3 regions of the Streptomyces sp. NPDC005811 genome follow, and region 1 is predicted to be linked to each of the others. Evidence: riboswitches for the same ligand, from Rfam matches in the RefSeq annotation. Region 1 holds a riboswitch; each other region holds the start of a gene.

Region 1 (5,746 bases):
GCCGTGCTCTCCAGCCGGTCCAGCTTCTCCACCTCGTCGATCCACTTGAAGCAGAACTCCGCCTTCTCGCGGATGGAGGGGATGTTCTCCACGGCGGCGAACGCGGCCGCACGGTCCTCGGGGTCGGGCAGGTAGGTGTCCAGCAGGGTCAGATAGAACTGGACGTGGACGGCCTCCTCGAAGAGCTGCCGGCTCAGGTACAGGCGCGCCTCGGGGGAGTTGATGTGCTTGTACAGCGTCAGCACCAGGTTGTTCGCCACGATCGAGTCGCCCGTCGCGAAGAAGGCGACCAGCCGGCCGATCAGGTGCTGCTCCATCGGGGACAGCTTGGCGAGGTCGGCGACGTCCGAGTGGAGGTCGACCTCCTCCACGGTCCAGGTGTTCTTGATGGCGTCCCGGTAGCGCTCGTAGAAGTCCGGGTAGCGCATGGGACGCAGCGTCAGCTCGAAGCCGGGGTCGAGCAGGTTCTTGTTGCTGGGCATTACTGGCAGGCCTCGCAGGACTCGGGGTTCTCCAGGGAGCAGGCGACGGCGTCGGGGTCGGCCGTCTGCTGCACCGGAATGGTGGTCGGGGTCTGCGCCTGGGCGGCCCGGGCGATCCGGGTCGCCGGACGCGAGCGCAGGTAGTACGTCGTCTTCAGGCCCGACTTCCAGGCGTACGCGTACATCGAGGAGAGCTTGCCGATGGTCGGCGTCTCCAGGAACAGGTTGAGCGACTGGGACTGGTCCAGGTACGGGGTGCGGGCCGCGGCCATGTCGATCAGACCGCGCTGCGGGATCTCCCACGCCGTCCGGTACAGGGCCCGTACGTCCGCCGGGATCCACGCGAAGTCCTGCACCGAGCCGTTGGACTCGCGCAGCGCCTCCCGGGTGCGCGCGTCCCACACGCCCAGCTCCTTGAGGTCCTGCACCAGATACGAGTTGACCTGGAGGAACTCGCCGGACAGCGTCTCGCGCTTGAACAGGTTGGACACCTGCGGCTCGATGCACTCGTAGACGCCCGCGATGGAGGCGATGGTGGCGGTCGGCGCGATGGCGAGCAGCAGGCTGTTGCGCAGGCCCGTCCTCGCGATCCGCGCGCGCAGCGCCGCCCAGCGCTCCGGCCAGGTGAACTCGACGCCGTAGTGGTCGGGGTGCAGCACACCCTGCGCGGTACGGGTCTTCTCCCAGGCCGGCAGCGGGCCACCGCGCTCGGCGAGGTCGGCGGAGGCCTCGTACGCGGCGAGCATGATCCGCTCGGCGATCCGCGTCGACAGCGCGCGCGCCTCGGCGGAGTCGAAGGGCAGCCGCAGCTTGAAGAAGACGTCCTGGAGGCCCATCGCGCCCAGGCCCACCGGACGCCACTTGGCGTTGGACCGGCCCGCCTGCTCGGTCGGGTAGAAGTTGATGTCGACGACCCGGTCCAGGAAGGTGACGGCGGTGCGGACGGTGGCGTCCAGCCGCTCCCAGTCGAGATCGCCGCTCGTCGGGTCGACGAACGCGCCGAGGTTCACCGAACCCAGGTTGCAGACCGCCGTCTCGCCGTCGTTCGTGACCTCCAGGATCTCCGTGCAGAGGTTGGAGGAGTGGACGACATGGCCGGGCAGCGCCGTCTGGTTGGCGGTGCGGTTGGCCGCGTCCTTGAAGGTCATCCAGCCGTTGCCGGTCTGCGCGAGGGTCCGCATCATGCGGCCGTACAGATCACGGGCGGGGATGGTCTTCTTCGCGAGGCCCCTGTTCTCGGCCTCGCGGTACGCGGCGTCGAACTCCTCGCCCCACAGGTCGACCAGCTCGGGCACGTCGGCGGGGGAGAACAGCGACCACTGCCCGTCGGCGTTCACCCGCCGCATGAACTCGTCCGGGATCCAGTGCGCCAGGTTCAGGTTGTGCGTACGGCGGGCGTCCTCACCCGTGTTGTCGCGCAGCTCCAGGAACTCCTCGATGTCGGAGTGCCAGGTCTCCAGGTAGACCGCGGCCGCGCCCTTGCGCCGCCCGCCCTGGTTCACGGCGGCGACGGAGGCGTCCAGGGTCTTCAGGAACGGCACGATGCCGTTGGAGTGCCCGTTGGTGCCGCGGATCAGCGAACCGCGCGAGCGGATGCGGGAGTACGACAGCCCGATGCCGCCGGCGTGCTTGGAGAGCCGGGCGACCTGGTGGTAGCGGTCGTAGATCGAGTCCAGCTCGTCCAGCGGGGAGTCGAGGAGGTAGCAGGACGACATCTGGGGGTGCCGGGTGCCGGAGTTGAAGAGGGTGGGGGAGGACGGCAGGTAGTCGAGCCGGCTCATGAGCCCGTAGAGCGCGGCGACCTCGTCCACGGCGCGCGCCGTGTCGTCCTCGGCGAGACCGCTCGCGACGCGCAGCAGGAAGTGCTGGGGCGTCTCCACGACCTTCCGGGTGAGGGGGTGGCGCAGCAGATAGCGGCTGTGGAGGGTGCGGAGCCCGAAGTAGCCGAAGCGGTCGTCGGCGGACGGGTCGATCAGCGCGTCCAGCCGGGCCGCGTGCAGCCGTACGAAGTCGGCGGTGCGGTCGGCGACGAGCCCCTCGCGGTGGCCGACGGCGACGGACGAAGTGAAGGACGTGACCCCCTGGGAGGCGGCCTCCGCGGCGATGGAGACCGTCAGCAGCCGGGCGGCCAGCTTCGAGTAGGCGGGGTCCTCGGAGATCAGGCCGGCGGCCGCCTCCGTGGCCAGCTCGCGCAGCTCCGTCTCGTCCGCCCGCGCCGACCGGCCGCGCAGCGCGGCGGCGGCGACCCGCCCGGGGTCGGCGTCGGGGAGGTCGGCGGTCAGCTCGGTCAGGGTCCGCAGCAGCGCGGTACCGGGACCGTCGGTGTCCGGCTGGATGACTGAGGCCGGATCGACTGGCGCGATGGTCACGTGGGGCTCTCCCTCGCTCGGCAGGGGGCCTGGCGGAGGGCAGGGGGCAGCAACACGAGCGCGCGCGGCGTCGCGTCCACCGGCCCACTCCACGAGACCCGGACGTCAAGGCACCCGGACCGGGACGGCCGGGCGCGCTGTCGGCAGGTCCTCGGACTGACGCTCGTGCACAGACATGCACAAGTACACCGTTGCGGGACAGTTCCGGATTCGCACCGGATTCCCCTGCGGCGACAACGAGCATGAGCATACATCTTGTGCTCGCCTGTCACGCCACCCCCAGATGTTGTGTCGGGGTGGTGTCAGAGTGTCAACTCATAGGTGAGGAGAGTGACGTCGTCCAGATGCGGCACGGGATTCCAGTCCCGCCCGGGTGTACGGACGAAGCCGAGACGTTCGTAGATCCGGTGGGCGGTGTGCATGCTGCGCTGGGTCGACAGGACGACGGCCGTGCAGCCCTCGGTGGCCCGCGCCCGGTCGAGACAGGCCCGTACGAGAGCCTCCCCGGCACCCCGGCCCCGCGCGTCGTGCGCGACCGCGAGCGCACGGATCTCGGCCTCGCCGGGCCGCGCGATGTCGGCGACGGGGCCGGGGCCGGCGACGAAGGTGACACCGCCGAGGAGCCGGTCACCGTCCACGGCCACGAGCACCTCCGCGGCGGCCGCGCGCGCGGCGACGTCCTTCAGCACCGGCAGATACTCGTCCCCCTCGCCGTAGTCGAGGAGGCCGTCCTGGAGATAGGCCTGTGCGGTGATGTCGCCGAGCGGTTCGTACTCACCGGGCTCCGCCCGCCGTATCACGATGTCCATGACCCCGAGTCTGCCGGAGCCGCGCGCGCAGACCTCCCGATTTTCCCTGGAGGCGCCCGGGTTGCGGGGTGTGGCGGGAGTGATTCCATGGAAGGAGGTGCCGGTGCCCGCAGGTCCCCCGTCCCGAGGAAAGCTCTCGGAGGGAGAGCACAAGATGACCAGGGTCGTCCGTCACACCCGGGGCAAGCAGCGGCCCAGCAACGCGCCGATGGCGACGCTGCATCTCAGACGGGCCGGGCACGGCGTCAGACGCGTACTCCTCGCCCGCTGGCACCGCCTGACGATCCGTCTGGAAGCCCGCCGTGGCGTCACCCGCCCCAAGACCTGGCACCGGTGGTTCTCCTACGGCAACCTCACCAGACTCATCTGGCTGATCGCCTTCCTGGCGATCCTCGCCTGGTGCGGGGACGACGTGTACACCGCCGTCACGGGCGACACGACCGGCTTCGGCGATGCGCGCGAGGGGAACAAGGGGCTCAAGGACCTTCTGAACCTCCTCGGCCCGGTCCTGACCGCTTCGATCGCAGCCGCGCTGTTCCTGTTCTTCTGGTACAGCTGGACCAAACGCCGCTACCTCACCAAGGTTCGCAGGGATCCCCGCCGGCTGGTGCTCACCGCCGGCCAGGACGTCGCAGGGATCGTGGGCCGTGAGGCGATCGCCGAGGTCATCGCCCAACGGCTGCGGGACCGCGGCACGCGCAGACCCTATCTGCTCGTCGGCGGTGTGGGTGCGGGCAAGACCGCGGTCCTGGTGCGGCTCTGCGAACTGCTCGCCCGGGAGCACGCCGTGCCCGTGCCGATCCGGCTGCGGGACGTGGACGGCGATGCCGACCTGGACTTCCAGAGCCTGGCCCGGCAGCGCTTCGCCGAGGAGGCACCCCAGGGCGTCCTGGCCCGCGGCAAGAACGACCGGGTCTGGAAGCAACTGCTCGCCGATGACAAGCCGGTGGTGATAGCCGACGGTCTGGAGGAGGCCCTCCTCGACGAGCGCCTCCAGCAGAACCGGGACAACATCATCCGCAAGGCCATCGAGCGCGCGCACAAGGAGAGACTGCCGCTCGTCATCGCCTCGCGGCCGCACAGTCCCCTGGAGAGCACCGCCGCCGCGATCGTGGAGCTGGAACCACTGAGCGAGGAGGAGGCCCTGCGCTTCGTCCAGGCGCACGTTCCCGACTCGGACGAGCGGCGCGTGGACTGGATCGTGGAGACGGCGGAGGTGACCGAGTCGCCCGTCTACCTTCAGATCGCCCGTGAACTGCACCGGCACGGCGCCCTGGACGATCCCAAGCGGCTGAACACCCGCAGCAGGGACCGCGGCACGCTACGGCTGTGGCTGCTGCAGCGGTGGAACGACACCCTGTGCGAGCGCCTGCTGCGCGAGGAGGTGGCGCTCAATGAGCGGGAGCGCCGTGACACGGTCGAGGTGGTGTCCGCCCTGGCGTGCATCGGGCTGCTCCAGGACAAGCTGGAGGTGGGCCTCACCGAGCTGCTCGCCGACGACGCCCACCCGGGCGGCGAACGGAGCGCGACGCCTCGGACAGGCCCGCGGACGGGTGGACCGCGCCAGGACCGCAACGGCAGACAGGGCCATGCCTTCTCGGAGTGGCACCGGCAGAAGATCTGGAACTCGCTCCGCAGGAACCTCGGGGAGGAGGCGCAGCGGCTCCTGACCGAGAGCAGCACGGACCAGGCCCAGGCGGTCCTCGCCCGCTTCGCCGGCAACGCGGACAAGCTCGGGCTGGTGGAGGGGTTCGAGAAGAGGGTCCGCTTCCCGCACAGCATCATCCAGGCCTACTTCGGCTTCCGCGTGCTGCACCACCTGGGGCAGCGAGCTGCCGGAGAACTGGTCGATCAGGCGCTGCAACCGCCGGGCCCCAGCCGTGAGCTGCTCATCGCCCTGGTGCTGCTGTCCCGTCGGCGTGCGGCGGAGTCCGCGGACCGGGAGCGCCGTTCCGGTGCCGAGCGGAAGCAGGCGAACGGCGGGCCGCTGCGACCGGCCGGCATGCGAAGGAACATGCCGAGGCAGCGGCCACGCACCCTGGGTGAACGGCTCTATGAGGCCGCGAGCCACCGCACGGACGATCCG
Region 2 (5,746 bases), on a different contig from region 1:
AGGGTCGCGTGCCGGACGACGAAGAATCCCAGGACGACCGTGCTGGTGCCCAGCAGTACGGAGAACCACACGCTCAGGCGGACGATCGTCGCGTGCCCGTACACGCCCATCGCGAACGTGACCATGCCGATGAGCACGGTCACGGCCACCTTCACGGGGAGCGACGTCCCCGCGCCGACGAAGGACGCCAGCGAGAACCCCGCGTCCGCGCCGATCGCCAGGTTGAGTCCCTCGTAGGCGATGCAGAGGACCCACACCGCGCCCGCTCCGAGGACGCGGTTGCCGCGGACGCCGTACATCGCGCGGGTGACGACGGAACTCGGTGAGCCCGTACTCGGCCCGCTGACGGCCACGAGGCCGACGAGTGCCCAGAAGAGGTGGCCTGCGGTCAGCACCGCGAAGGACTGCCAGATCGACAGTCCGAGGACCGGGAGCAGTCCGCCCACCAGGATGTAGAAGTACGCGAGGTTCGACGACAGCCATACGGCGAACAGCTCGCGCGGGCGGCCATGACGGTCCGCCGGGCCGATGTACTCGACACCGGCGCTCTCGATCCTGCCGAACCGGTCGACGGCTTCCTCGGGCGATGCGGGTCCGGGTTCTGCGGGGCCGGGTTCTGCGGCGAGGTAGGAGGCGTCAGACATGAAGGTCACCCTGCCTTGTGTTGGGCGAATGCCCAATAGTTCTGTTGGGCAGGGAGCCAACAACAGAGTCGTCGTCCTGTCAATGGCTCCGGCGAGACGTCTTGGAACAAGCATGATCGTGGTGGTGACGTGTTGGCTGTTCGACCAATAGAGTGCTTCGGGTGACCCGGATACACTGGCCGACCGAAGAGAAGGGCGGGGATCGCGTGGGGACCAGAGGGCGGAGGCTGAGCCCGCAGGAGCGGCGCCAGGAGATGCTCGACGCCGCCTTGGACCTGGCGGACGAGGTGGGGCTCGACCGGCTGACGTCGCGGGACATCGGAGCCGCCGTCGGTGTGGCGCCGGGGCTGGTCCATCACTACTTCGCCTCCATGGACGAACTGATCGTGGAGGCGTTCGCCCAGTTCACCGGGGCCGAACACGACGAGCTGCGCTCGATCATCGAGTCGCTTCCCGCCCTTCCGGGCCTGTGCGGACTGGTGGCACGCCAGCTCGACGCGCCGCTGCGCTACGCACGTGTCTGGATGAGCGCCTGGGTGGCGGCCCCGCGCCGTCCCGAGCTGGCGAAGGAAGTCGACCGGCGGATGGTGGAGGGCCTGGACCTGCTGACGGGCCTGCTCGCCCGCGGACGTGACGAGGGCGTCTTCCGGCTGACCGACCCCCGCGCGAGTGCCTTCCGGATTCTCGTGCTGCTCGACGGGGTCCTCGTCCAGATCTCCATGCGTGCCGAGAAGTCCTACGGCGATGTGACCAGGCTCGTCTGGGAAACGGTCGAACGTGAGGTCGGACTGCCCGCCGGAACGCTGAGCGGCCCCGGCGGCCCGGCGTCGGCCTCCTGACGGGCACGCGCCACCGAGGCCGTGCCGTGCCGCGTCGTCGACGTCGTACGACCCGAGCCCCCCAGCGGGGTCCGCGCGGGGTCCGTACGGGGTCGGCCAGGCCGGCCAGGCCGTCGGCGCGCGGGGCGGCGGAGTCGCATGCCTTCCCGCTGCCCGCTTCCCGCTGCCCGCTTCCCGCGCCTCCTCGCTTCCCGTGTCGGCGGCACCGAGCAGGCGGCACCGAGCAGGCGGCGACACCCGTGAGCATCGCCGCCCTGGCGGTACGCCGTCCTCGTCCGGCGTACCGCGAAAAGGGGCCGGCCGAACCGGGGAAAGGACGGTCCGCCGCCCGCGTCAGTCCGTGTCCGCCGGGGACCGGGCCGTCGCCGACCGCCCGCGTCAGTCCGTGGACAGCTCCCGGCGTACCTCCCGCGCGGCTGCGACCAGGTGCTCCAGCGAGTCGCGGACCTCGGGCCAGCCGCGGGTCTTCAGCCCGCAGTCGGGGTTGACCCACAGGCGTTCGGCGGGAATGGCTCTGAGGCCGGTGCGCAGCAGGTCGGCGGCCTCCTTCGTGCTCGGTACGCGCGGGGAGTGGATGTCGTACACGCCCGGCCCGGCCTCCCGTGGATAGCCGTGTGCCGCCAGTTCCCGGGCGACCTGCATGTGCGAGCGTGCCGCTTCCAGGCTGATGACGTCGGCGTCGAGGTCGTCGATCGCCTGGACGATGTCGCCGAACTCGGCGTAGCACATGTGGGTGTGGATCTGTGTGTCCGGCCGTACGCCGGAGGTGGTCAGGCGGAACGCCTCCGTCGCCCAGGCCAGGTGGTCCGGGCGGTCGGCGGCCCGCAGCGGCAGGGTCTCGCGCAGTGCGGGTTCGTCGACCTGGATGACCGAAGTCCCGGCCGTCTCCAGGTCGTTCACCTCGTCACGCAGGGCGAGGGCGACCTGGCGGGCGGTCTCGCCCAGGGGCTGGTCGTCGCGGACGAAGGACCAGGCGAGCATGGTGACCGGCCCGGTGAGCATGCCCTTGACCGGGCGGTCGGTGAGGGACTGGGCGTACGACGTCCAGCGCACCGTCATCGGCTCGGGGCGCGAGATGTCGCCGACGAGCACCGGCGGGCGTACACAGCGGGTGCCGTAGGACTGGACCCAGCCGTGCTGCGTGGCGAGATAGCCGGTGAGCTGCTCGGCGAAGTACTGGACCATGTCGTTGCGTTCGGCCTCGCCGTGCACGAGGACGTCGATGCCCGACTTCTCCTGGAAGGCGATCACCTCCTGGATCTCGGCCCTGACGCGCTCCTCGTATCCGGCCGTGTCGATCCGGCCCGCGCGCAGTTCGGCGCGGGCGGTGCGCAGTTCGCCGGTCTGCGGGAAGGAGCCGATGGTCGTGGTGGGCAGCAACGGCAGCCTCAGGTGCGCGCGTTGGGCGGCGGTGCGCTGGCGGTAGGGGTGGGAGCGGCGGGCGTCGAACGCCGTGACGGCCGCCGTACGCGCCCGGACGGCAGGGTCGTGGGTGATCGGCGAAGCCGCCCGGGAGGCCAGGACCGCGCGGTTGGCGGCCAGTTCGGCGGCGATCGTGTCGGTGCCCCGGGCGAGGCCCTTGGCGAGGGTGACGATCTCGGCGGTCTTCTGCCGGGCGAAGGACAGCCAGCGCAGGATCTGCGGCTCGATGTCCCGCTCGGCGGCCGTGTCCAGCGGGACATGCAGGAGGGAGCAGGAGGCGGCGACGTCGACGCGGTCGGCCAGCCCGAGCAGGGTGCCCAGGGTGGCCAGGGACGCGGACAGGTCGTCGACCCAGATGTTGCGGCCGTTGACGACCCCGGCGACCAGGCGCTTGCCGGGCAGGCCGCCCACGGCGGCCAGGGCATCCAGGTCCGCGACGGCGGCCCCGGTGAAATCGAGGGCGAGCCCCTCCACCGGGGCCTTCGCCAGGACCGGCAACGCCTCGCCGAGCCGGTCGAAATAGGAGGCGACCAGCAGCCGGGGCCGGTCGGTGAGGACGCCCAGATCACGGTAGGCGCGGGCGGTGGCGTCCAGCTCGGCCCGGGTGCGGTCCTGGACCAGGGCGGGCTCGTCGAGCTGCACCCACTCGGCGCCGGCCGCCCGCAGGTCGGCGAGCACCTCGCCGTACACCGGGAGCAGCCGGTCCAGGAGGGTGAGCGGGTCGAAGCCGGCCGGGGCGCCCGGAGCGGGCTTGGCGAGCAGCAGGTAGGTGACCGGGCCGACGAGGACGGGCCGGGCGGTCAGCCCGAGCGCCAGGGCTTCCCCGAGTTCACCGACCTGCTTCGTCGAGTCGGCCGCGAACACCGTGTCCGGGCCCAGTTCCGGCACGAGGTAGTGGTAGTTGCTGTCGAACCACTTCGTCATCTCCAGCGGCACGGTGTCCTGGGTGCCGCGGGCCATGGCGAAGTACCCGTCGAGGGGATGGGCCTCGACGGCCGCGCGGTGCCGTGCGGGGATCGCGCCGACCATCACGCTGGTGTCGAGGACGTGGTCGTAGTACGAGAAGTCGCCGGTCGGGACTTCATGGACGCCGGCGTCGGCCAGCTCACGCCAGTTGGCGCGGCGGATGCCGGCGGCCGTCTCGGCGAGGGCGCCGGCGCTGACGCGGCCCTTCCAGTAGCCCTCGATCGCCTTCTTCAGTTCCCGGTTCGGTCCCTGCCGGGGGTAACCGTGGACCGTGGCCCGTACGGCCGCGGACTTGGCTGTCACGAAACTCTCCTTCGCGAGCTCTGGACGAGAGCGACCCAGGTGGAGCGCGGACGCGAAGGGACGACAGACCGGACGAGTCACGACTCGCGTGCCCGCCCGCTGTGTACGCCGACCCGCCCACGAGGTCACCGGGATCTCCGCGCACGGCGGTCCGCGCACGGGCAGTGGCAGGTCTTCGGACTCACGGGCACGCCTCGTTCTGTCACGAGGCACCTACTGGCCGTCGCTTCCCAGGTCCGTTGCGTCCGGACCCAGTGCGTATGACGGCGGTCGTTCCCGCTCACCGCTGCGGGGCAGTCCCGGATTCCCACCGGGTTCCCTCTTGCGACGCGCCTGCCTGGCGGGCAGGGCGAACCAGCTGCAGGGCCAGCGTACACACAGGACCGCTGCCGCGAGCGGCCGTTGACCGTCCGGCCGCGCGTCAGGGCCTGCGGCCGGGCAGCGGGCGACCGAGCCGGACCATGGACCGGTACAGGCTGGTGGGCGTCGGGGTGTCCGCCAGTGGGAGAAGCCGTCCCAGGGGTCGGGGTCGGGGTCGGCGAGGGCCTCGGTGACGGCGGCGGCGGCGTAGGCGTCCATGCGGTCCGCGAAAGGCGGCGGTGATGGCGGTGATGGCGGTGATGAGCTCCTCGCGGGTGGCGAACCTGCGGGAGAGGGCGGCCTTGCCGACGCCGGCCTCGCGGGCGACGGAGGCCATGGACACGCCGAGCCCGTCGGTGGCCTAGAGGCGGCGGGCCGCGTCGAGGACGAGATCGCGGTTGCGCTCGGCGTCGGCGCGCCCCTTCCCCTCCTCACGGAAGAGATCTGATCGTGCCCACTCTCGCCAGCGTCGGCGCCGGCCCCGGTATGGGTCTGGCCATCGCCCGCACGCCCGAGAAGCTGGACGACCTCGTCGCCCTGCTCGGCGAGGAAGGCGTCACGGCCGCCGCTTTCCCCGCGGACGTACTGGACCGCCCCTCCCTGACCGCCGCCCTGGACGCGGCCCGTGCCCGCTTCGGCTCGATCGACGTGCGGGCGGCGCGCTGCGCAACCGGGTGATCAACCTGCACAACGAGCCTGCCGACAGCGGCGTCCTCGCGGCGCACGTGACGATCAGGCACGTGGATCGGACAGGGCGGCCCCGGGGAAATCCCGTGGGCCACGCCCGAGCAGATCGCACCCCTGTACTGGGACTTGCACGAGCGCCGCGACCGGAGCGAAGCCGTCTCATCGGGTGGGAAGCACCGCGGTGACGCGCCCCCCGGCCGTCGCGTACAGCGCCGATTGCCTGGCCCCGGAGAAGCTGCGGCCGACCGGGGGAGCAACGCACCGGCGCGGGAACCGCGTTCAGGCCGATGTCGGCTCCTCGGCGGCGGCCGAGCCGTGCTCGCGAAGCCGACGGAACGCGTCGGCGTGGGGTGCGGCCGAGGCCAGGGTGTAGGTGACGATCGTCAAGCCCGGATCCGCGGGGATTTCGAGGGCGTCGTAGTCGAGGTCGAGATCGCCGACGGCGGCGTGGTGGAAGCACTGTCGTCCACTGCGGTAGTACTCGACGTCGTGTGCGTCCCAGCGCAGGGCGAACTCGGGGCTGTG
Region 3 (5,746 bases), on a different contig from region 1:
GTTGGAGCGGGTGGGGCGCCGTGCCGTCGCCCGGCGGGTGGCCGTGGTCGAGCAGCAGGCGGACACCCAGGTCGCGTTGACCGTCCTCGACGTCGTACGCCTCGGCCGGGTCCCGCACCGCAGGGCCTGGGCGCCCGCCTCCGCCGAGGACGAGGAGGCCGTCCGTTCCGCGCTGGCCCGCACCGGTCTGGCCGACAAGGCCGCCCGCCCCTGGCGGACCCTGTCCGGCGGGGAGCGCCAGCGCGTCCAGATCGCCCGCGCCCTCGCCCAGCAGCCCCGGGAACTCCTGCTGGACGAACCCACCAACCACCTCGACATCCAGCATCAGCTCGCCCTGCTGGACCTGATCACCGAACTCCGGCTGACCAGCGTGGTCGCCCTGCACGACCTCAACCTGGCCGCGATGTACTGCGACCGGCTGCTCGTGCTGCGGCGCGGCCGTGTGGTCGCGGGCGGCACCCCGGAGGAGGTCCTCACCGAGGAGCTGATCGCCGAGGTGTACGGCGTCCGCGCCGCCGTCACCCGGACCGCCCCCGGGGACCGCCCGCACATACGCTTCCTGGGCACGCTGCCCACTCCAGAAGGAACTGTCACGTGACCAGCCGCGTCACCTTCGTCCCGCCCGCGATGAACGACTCCCTGCGCCGGGCCCGCTTCGACGACGGGGGCTCGCTCGACGCGGGCGGGACGGCCCGGGCGCGGGCCGCCGCCGGGTCGCTGCCCGCCGCCGTACGGGTCCTGCTCTCCCCGAGTGTGCGCTGCCGGGAGACGGCGGCCGCCCTCGGTCTCGACGGGACCGAGGAGCCGGAACTGGCCGGGCTGGACATGGGGCGCTGGCGAGGTCTGACCCTCGCCGAGGTCGGCTCCGCCGAGCCGCAGGAGGTGGGCCGCTGGCTCGCCGATCCCGACGCGGCGCCGCACGGCGGGGAGTCGGTGGCGGACCTGTGCGCCCGGGTCGGCCGCTGGCTGCGGGCGGCGGCCGGGACGGACGGTCACACGGTCGCGGTGGTCGAGCCGGAGATCGTCCGGGCCGTGGTGGTCCACGTGCTGGGTGCGCCGCTCGCGGCCTTCTGGCGGCTCGACGTGCCGCCGCTGACAGCCACCTCGGTCAGCGGGCGCGCGGGGCGGTGGAACGTGCGGCTCGGGCAGCCCCTGGACCCGGTCGGCGAGGAGACGGACGACCGCGCATGACAGGGCCCCCGGACGGATCCGGGGGCCCTGGTGTCATTCCGGTCGGCTCACTGCGGGACCGTCACTGCGGGACGGTCACCGCCGCCCGCGCCGGCGCCTGCACGGGCTTGGGGTTCAGGAGCCGTTCGGCCAGTTCGCCGAAGACGAGGCCGAAGCCCGTCCACAGCGTGATCTGCAGGGCGAGGGTGGACAGCCGGAACCGCCACAGCAGGGTGGCCGGGAAGTCCGCCGGTACTTCGTTGATCGCGGGCAGGAACGCGTACGCCAGACCGATCAGGGTGACGAAACCGAGAACGGCGACGACGGTGGCGTACCAGGTGCCGAGCCTCGGCGCGAGCCGCTTCCCGGCGATCACCGCGGCGATCGCGAGGAGCACACCGAGCAGCATCATCAGGAAGAACAGGGTGGTCCGTTTGGCGATCGTGTCGTGGTCGCCGACGGCCGGCGGGTTGGCCGGGTACTTCAGGAACGGCACGACGTACACGGCCAGCAGCGCGGCCCCGGACAGCAGCAGCGCCGTGGCCCGCGGGCCGAAGCGGCCGACCCGGCCGAGGGCGAAGCAGTAGGCGAGGGCGGCGATGCCGCCGAAGGCGACCCCGTAGACGAGGACGCCGGTGGCGAGACCGGCGGTGGACTGCAGGGAGCGGGAGACGAGTTCGACCTCGTGCTCGTGGGCGGGGGCGTGGGCTTCCTCGAAGCCGATGGCGCTGTCGACGTTCGGCTCGCCCAGGAAGTAGGCGACGACGAGGGCGAGCACGCCGGCCGCGAGGCCGGCGAGCATGCCCCGCACCAGAAGGTTTCGCACGGTTGCGGAGTTCATGGCTGTGCGGCGTCCCTCGTCAGTGGCAGGGGAAGCCGAGCAGGTGGCGGGCGTCGTGCACCCACTCGTGGACTCCCTCGCCGGAGACGACGGAGGTGGCGCCCTGCTCGGCGCCGACGAAGTACAGCAGGACGAGCATGAGGATGCCGAAGAAGACGGCCCAGGGGGCGATGTCCTTCAGCGGGAGCTTGGCGGGAACGGCGGGTGCGGCGGTGGTCGGCTGGGCGACGTGCTGCGCCATGGCAGGGCCTCCTCTGGGAGTTCGCGTCCCATCTCGGTGGTGCACAGGACGACGGCCCCGGGTCTGACTCGCGGTCCGCCCCTCAGCGAGGAGCGCACCGTTCACAGTGGCGCGACCGTGCCGGATTTCCACCGGCTTCCGTTTTTCCGTCGTCGATATCAGAGTGAAGGTACCGTGCCCCGCCGAACTGGCCAAGAGCGCACGGTCCGACGTGATCCGGCTCTCCTCGCACCGGCCGCTCCGTCCCGGACGCGCGAAAATGTTTCGTAACCGGCGGTTTTCCCCTCCTTGTCCCGGCTGTGACGGGCGTGCCAGTGTCCCGGTCCAGCAGGCGGGCCGTCCGCGGCACCGACGGACGCAGGCAGTCGAAAGCCTTTCGCGCGGAGAGACGCGCGAGGGAGAAGAGAGGCGGACAACCATGCACGGAATCCGGGTACTTCCGAGAACACGGCGCGCGGCGGTGGCCGTGGTCACCGCGACGGCGGCGATGGGCCTGCTCGCCGCGTGCGGGACGTCGGGGCCGGGCGGATCGTCGTCGGGAGGCTCGTCGTCGAAGGGCCTGACGATGTGGGCGCTGAACGACCAGACGATCCTCAAGGAGTCCGTCGACGCCTACAACAAGGACCACCCGGAAGAGAAGATCACCCTGCGGCTGTTCGCGAACGACGACTACAAGCAGAAGCTGCGTGTGGCGTTCGGGGCGGACCAGGCCCCGGACATCTTCTTCAGCTGGGGCGGCGGCGCGCTGGACGACTACGTGAAGGCGGGCAAGGTCGACACCCTGACCGACGCTCAGGTGGGGCTGCTGCGGTTCACGCCGAGCGTGCTGAAGAGCGCCACGTTCAGCGGCAAGGTCTACGGCATACCGGCCAACGGGCTGGCCCCGGTGGTCCTCTACTACAACAAGAAGGTCCTGAAGGACGCGGGCGTCGAGGCGCCGACGACGTACGACGGACTGCTGGCCGCCGTGAAGAAGCTGAAGGGCGACGGGGTCACCCCGATCTCCCTCGCGGCGAACTCCAAGTGGCCGACGCTGATGTACCTGGAGTACCTGCTCGACCGCGAGGGCGGCGCCCAGGTCTTCGACAAGATCGCCGCCGGTGACGCCACGGCGTGGAAGGACCCGGCGGTCACCGAGGCCAACACCCGCCTCCAGGAGCTCGCGAAGGCCGGGGCGTTCGGCGACAACGCCTCCTCCGTCAGCTACGACCAGGGCGCCTCCACCGCGCTGCTCTACACCGGCAAGGCCGGCATGGAGCTGATGGGCACCTGGGAGTACGCCAACCTGGTCAAGGCCGCACCGGACTTCGTGAAGAAGGACCTGGGCTATGTCGCCTTCCCGTCGGTGTCCGGCGGCGCGGGCGACCCGCAGGCGATCGTCGGCAACCCCTCCAACTTCCTGTCGCTGAACGCGAAGAGCAAGAACAGCTCGGCGGCGCTCACCTACCTGAAGAACTACGTCCTGAACGGCGACCAGGTCGACGCCTATCTGGCGGCGGGCAGCGTGCCCCCGGTCAACGGACTGGACACCAAGCTGGCGGCCGTGAAGTCGGCCGACGACAAGAAGTGGCTGAGCTTCGTGTACCAGCTCGTGCAGAACTCCCCGACGTTCCAGCTGTCCTGGGACCAGGCGCTCCCCTCCGACCAGGCCGATCCGCTGCTGACGAACGTGGACAAGTCGTTCCTGCGGCAGATCAGGCCCGAGGAGTTCGGCACGGCCATGAGCGGGGCGGCGCAGTAATGACCACCGTGGTCCGTACGCCGCGCCCGGTCGCGTCTCCCAAGACGCGGCCGGCCACGGCCCGTTCATGGCGCCGCCCCGGGGGCCGGGTGCTCATGGCGGCACCCGCGCTGCTGCTGTTCGGTCTGTTCGGTCTGGTGCCGCTGGTCGGTGTGGTGGTGCTGAGCCTGGCCCGCTGGGACGGTCTGGGCCCGCTCGGCTGGGCCGGGTCCGCCAACTGGAGCGGGGTCCTCGCCGACGCCGCCACCTGGCAGGCGCTCTGGCTCACCCTCAAGGTGATGGCGGTGAGCTGGCTGGTCCAGACTCCGGTCGCGCTGGCGCTCGGTGTGTTCCAGTCGCCCAGGGGGCGGCTGCGCGCGCTGTTCGCCGTGGTGTGGTTCCTGCCGCTGCTGCTGTCGGCCGTCGCGATCGGTCTGACCTGGCAGGCGCTGCTCGACCCGTCCTTCGGCATCGGCGCCACGCCCGGGCTGCACTGGCTGGCGCAGCCGCTGCTCGGCTCGCCCGACCTGGCCCTCTACACAGTGATCTTCGTGATCGCCTGGCAGTTCGTCCCGTTCCACGCGCTGCTGTACCAAGCGGGGATCCGGCAGATCCCGGTCTCGCTGTACGAGGCCGCCGCGATCGACGGGGCCGGTCCCGTGACCCGCTTCCTGCGGATCACGCTGCCGCAGCTGAAGTACACGCTCGTCACGTCGAGCACCCTGATGCTGGTCGGCTCGCTGACCTACTTCGATCTGATCTACGTCCTGTCCGGCGGCACGGGCGGGCCGGGCACCGCGACCCGGGTCCTGCCGCTCGCCATGTACATCACGGGTTTCCAGTCGCACGACATGGGCCGGGCCGGCGCGATCGCCACCCTGCTGGTGGTGTTCGGCCTCGGGCTGTCGCTGCTCACCACCCGCCTGTCCGGCTTCACCCGGATGGACAGCCAGCAGGAGGGCATGTGAACGCCTTGCGCAGAACCGTCACCGGCGGCGCCGCCCTGATGTGGACCGCGCTGGTCGTGGTCCCCGTGTACTGGCTGGTCGTCACCAGTCTGCGCGGCCGTACCGACTTCACCACCGACAGCCCGCTGTCGCTGCCCGGGCACCCCACGTTCGAGAACTACCGGACCGTCCTGGACGGCGGCTTCACCACCTACCTGCTCAACAGCGTCGTCGTCACCGCCGCGACGGTCGCGGTCACCGTGGTGGTGGCCCTGATGGCCGCGTTCTCGATCGTCCGGTACGCCGACCGCTTCTCCCGGCTGACCTTCCGGCTGTATCTGCTGGGCCTGGCGATCCCCCTGCAAGCGGTGATCATCCCGGTGTACCTGCTGATCATCCGGATGCACATGTACGACAGTCTGCTCGCGATCGTGCTGCCCTCGGCGGCGTTCGCACTGCCGGTCACGGTGATGATCCTGGTCAGCTTCCTGCGGGACGTGCCGCGTTCGCTGTTCGAGGCGATGGTCGTGGACGGCGCCGGGGACTGGCGCATGCTGATCTCGCTCGCGGCGCCGCTGGCCCGGCCCGCGCTGGTGACGGTCGCGGTGTACGACGGCCTCCAGGTCTGGAACGGCTTCCTGTTCCCCCTGATCCTCACCCAGAGCGGCGACAAGGCCGTGCTGCCGCTCGCCCTGACGCTCTACCGGGGCGAGTTCGGCATCAATGTGCCCGCGACGATGGCCGCGGTGGTGCTCTCCACCCTTCCCGTGCTGGTGGTGTTCGTCCTCGCCAGACGCCGGCTGGTCGCCGGACTGACCGCCGGATTC

What was found. Region 1 has a riboswitch for cobalamin ahead of ABZ490_RS43415 (ribonucleoside-diphosphate reductase subunit alpha). Riboswitches for the same ligand answer to the same signal wherever they lie in the genome.
Region 2: linked by a shared signal. The riboswitch ahead of metE (5-methyltetrahydropteroyltriglutamate--homocysteine S-methyltransferase) and the one ahead of ABZ490_RS43415 (ribonucleoside-diphosphate reductase subunit alpha) in region 1 are both predicted to bind cobalamin.
Region 3: linked by a shared signal. The riboswitch ahead of ABZ490_RS15860 (CbtB-domain containing protein) and the one ahead of ABZ490_RS43415 (ribonucleoside-diphosphate reductase subunit alpha) in region 1 are both predicted to bind cobalamin.

The regions. Positions count from the first base shown of each region.
Region 1 is NZ_JBEXXK010000062.1:21,273-27,018, reverse strand. It holds gene ABZ490_RS43420 (ribonucleotide-diphosphate reductase subunit beta) at 1-482, opposite strand, end outside; gene ABZ490_RS43415 (ribonucleoside-diphosphate reductase subunit alpha) at 482-2,851, opposite strand; cobalamin riboswitch at 2,976-3,108, opposite strand; gene ABZ490_RS43410 (GNAT family N-acetyltransferase) at 3,154-3,660, opposite strand; gene ABZ490_RS43405 (ATP-binding protein) at 3,815-5,746, shown strand, end outside.
Region 2 is NZ_JBEXXK010000065.1:50,776-56,521, forward strand. It holds gene ABZ490_RS44335 (cytosine permease) at 1-644, opposite strand, end outside; gene ABZ490_RS44340 (TetR family transcriptional regulator) at 806-1,483, shown strand; gene metE (5-methyltetrahydropteroyltriglutamate--homocysteine S-methyltransferase) at 1,862-4,174, opposite strand; cobalamin riboswitch at 4,323-4,548, opposite strand; gene ABZ490_RS44350 (TetR family transcriptional regulator) at 4,596-4,871, opposite strand; gene ABZ490_RS44355 (hypothetical protein) at 4,985-5,212, shown strand; gene ABZ490_RS44360 (helix-turn-helix transcriptional regulator) at 5,501-5,746, opposite strand, start outside.
Region 3 is NZ_JBEXXK010000013.1:30,246-35,991, forward strand. It holds gene ABZ490_RS15845 (ABC transporter ATP-binding protein) at 1-598, shown strand, start outside; gene ABZ490_RS15850 (histidine phosphatase family protein) at 595-1,191, shown strand; gene ABZ490_RS15855 (CbtA family protein) at 1,253-2,011, opposite strand; gene ABZ490_RS15860 (CbtB-domain containing protein) at 2,031-2,252, opposite strand; cobalamin riboswitch at 2,288-2,444, opposite strand; gene ABZ490_RS15865 (extracellular solute-binding protein) at 2,671-3,993, shown strand; gene ABZ490_RS15870 (sugar ABC transporter permease) at 4,089-4,940, shown strand; gene ABZ490_RS15875 (carbohydrate ABC transporter permease) at 4,937-5,746, shown strand, end outside.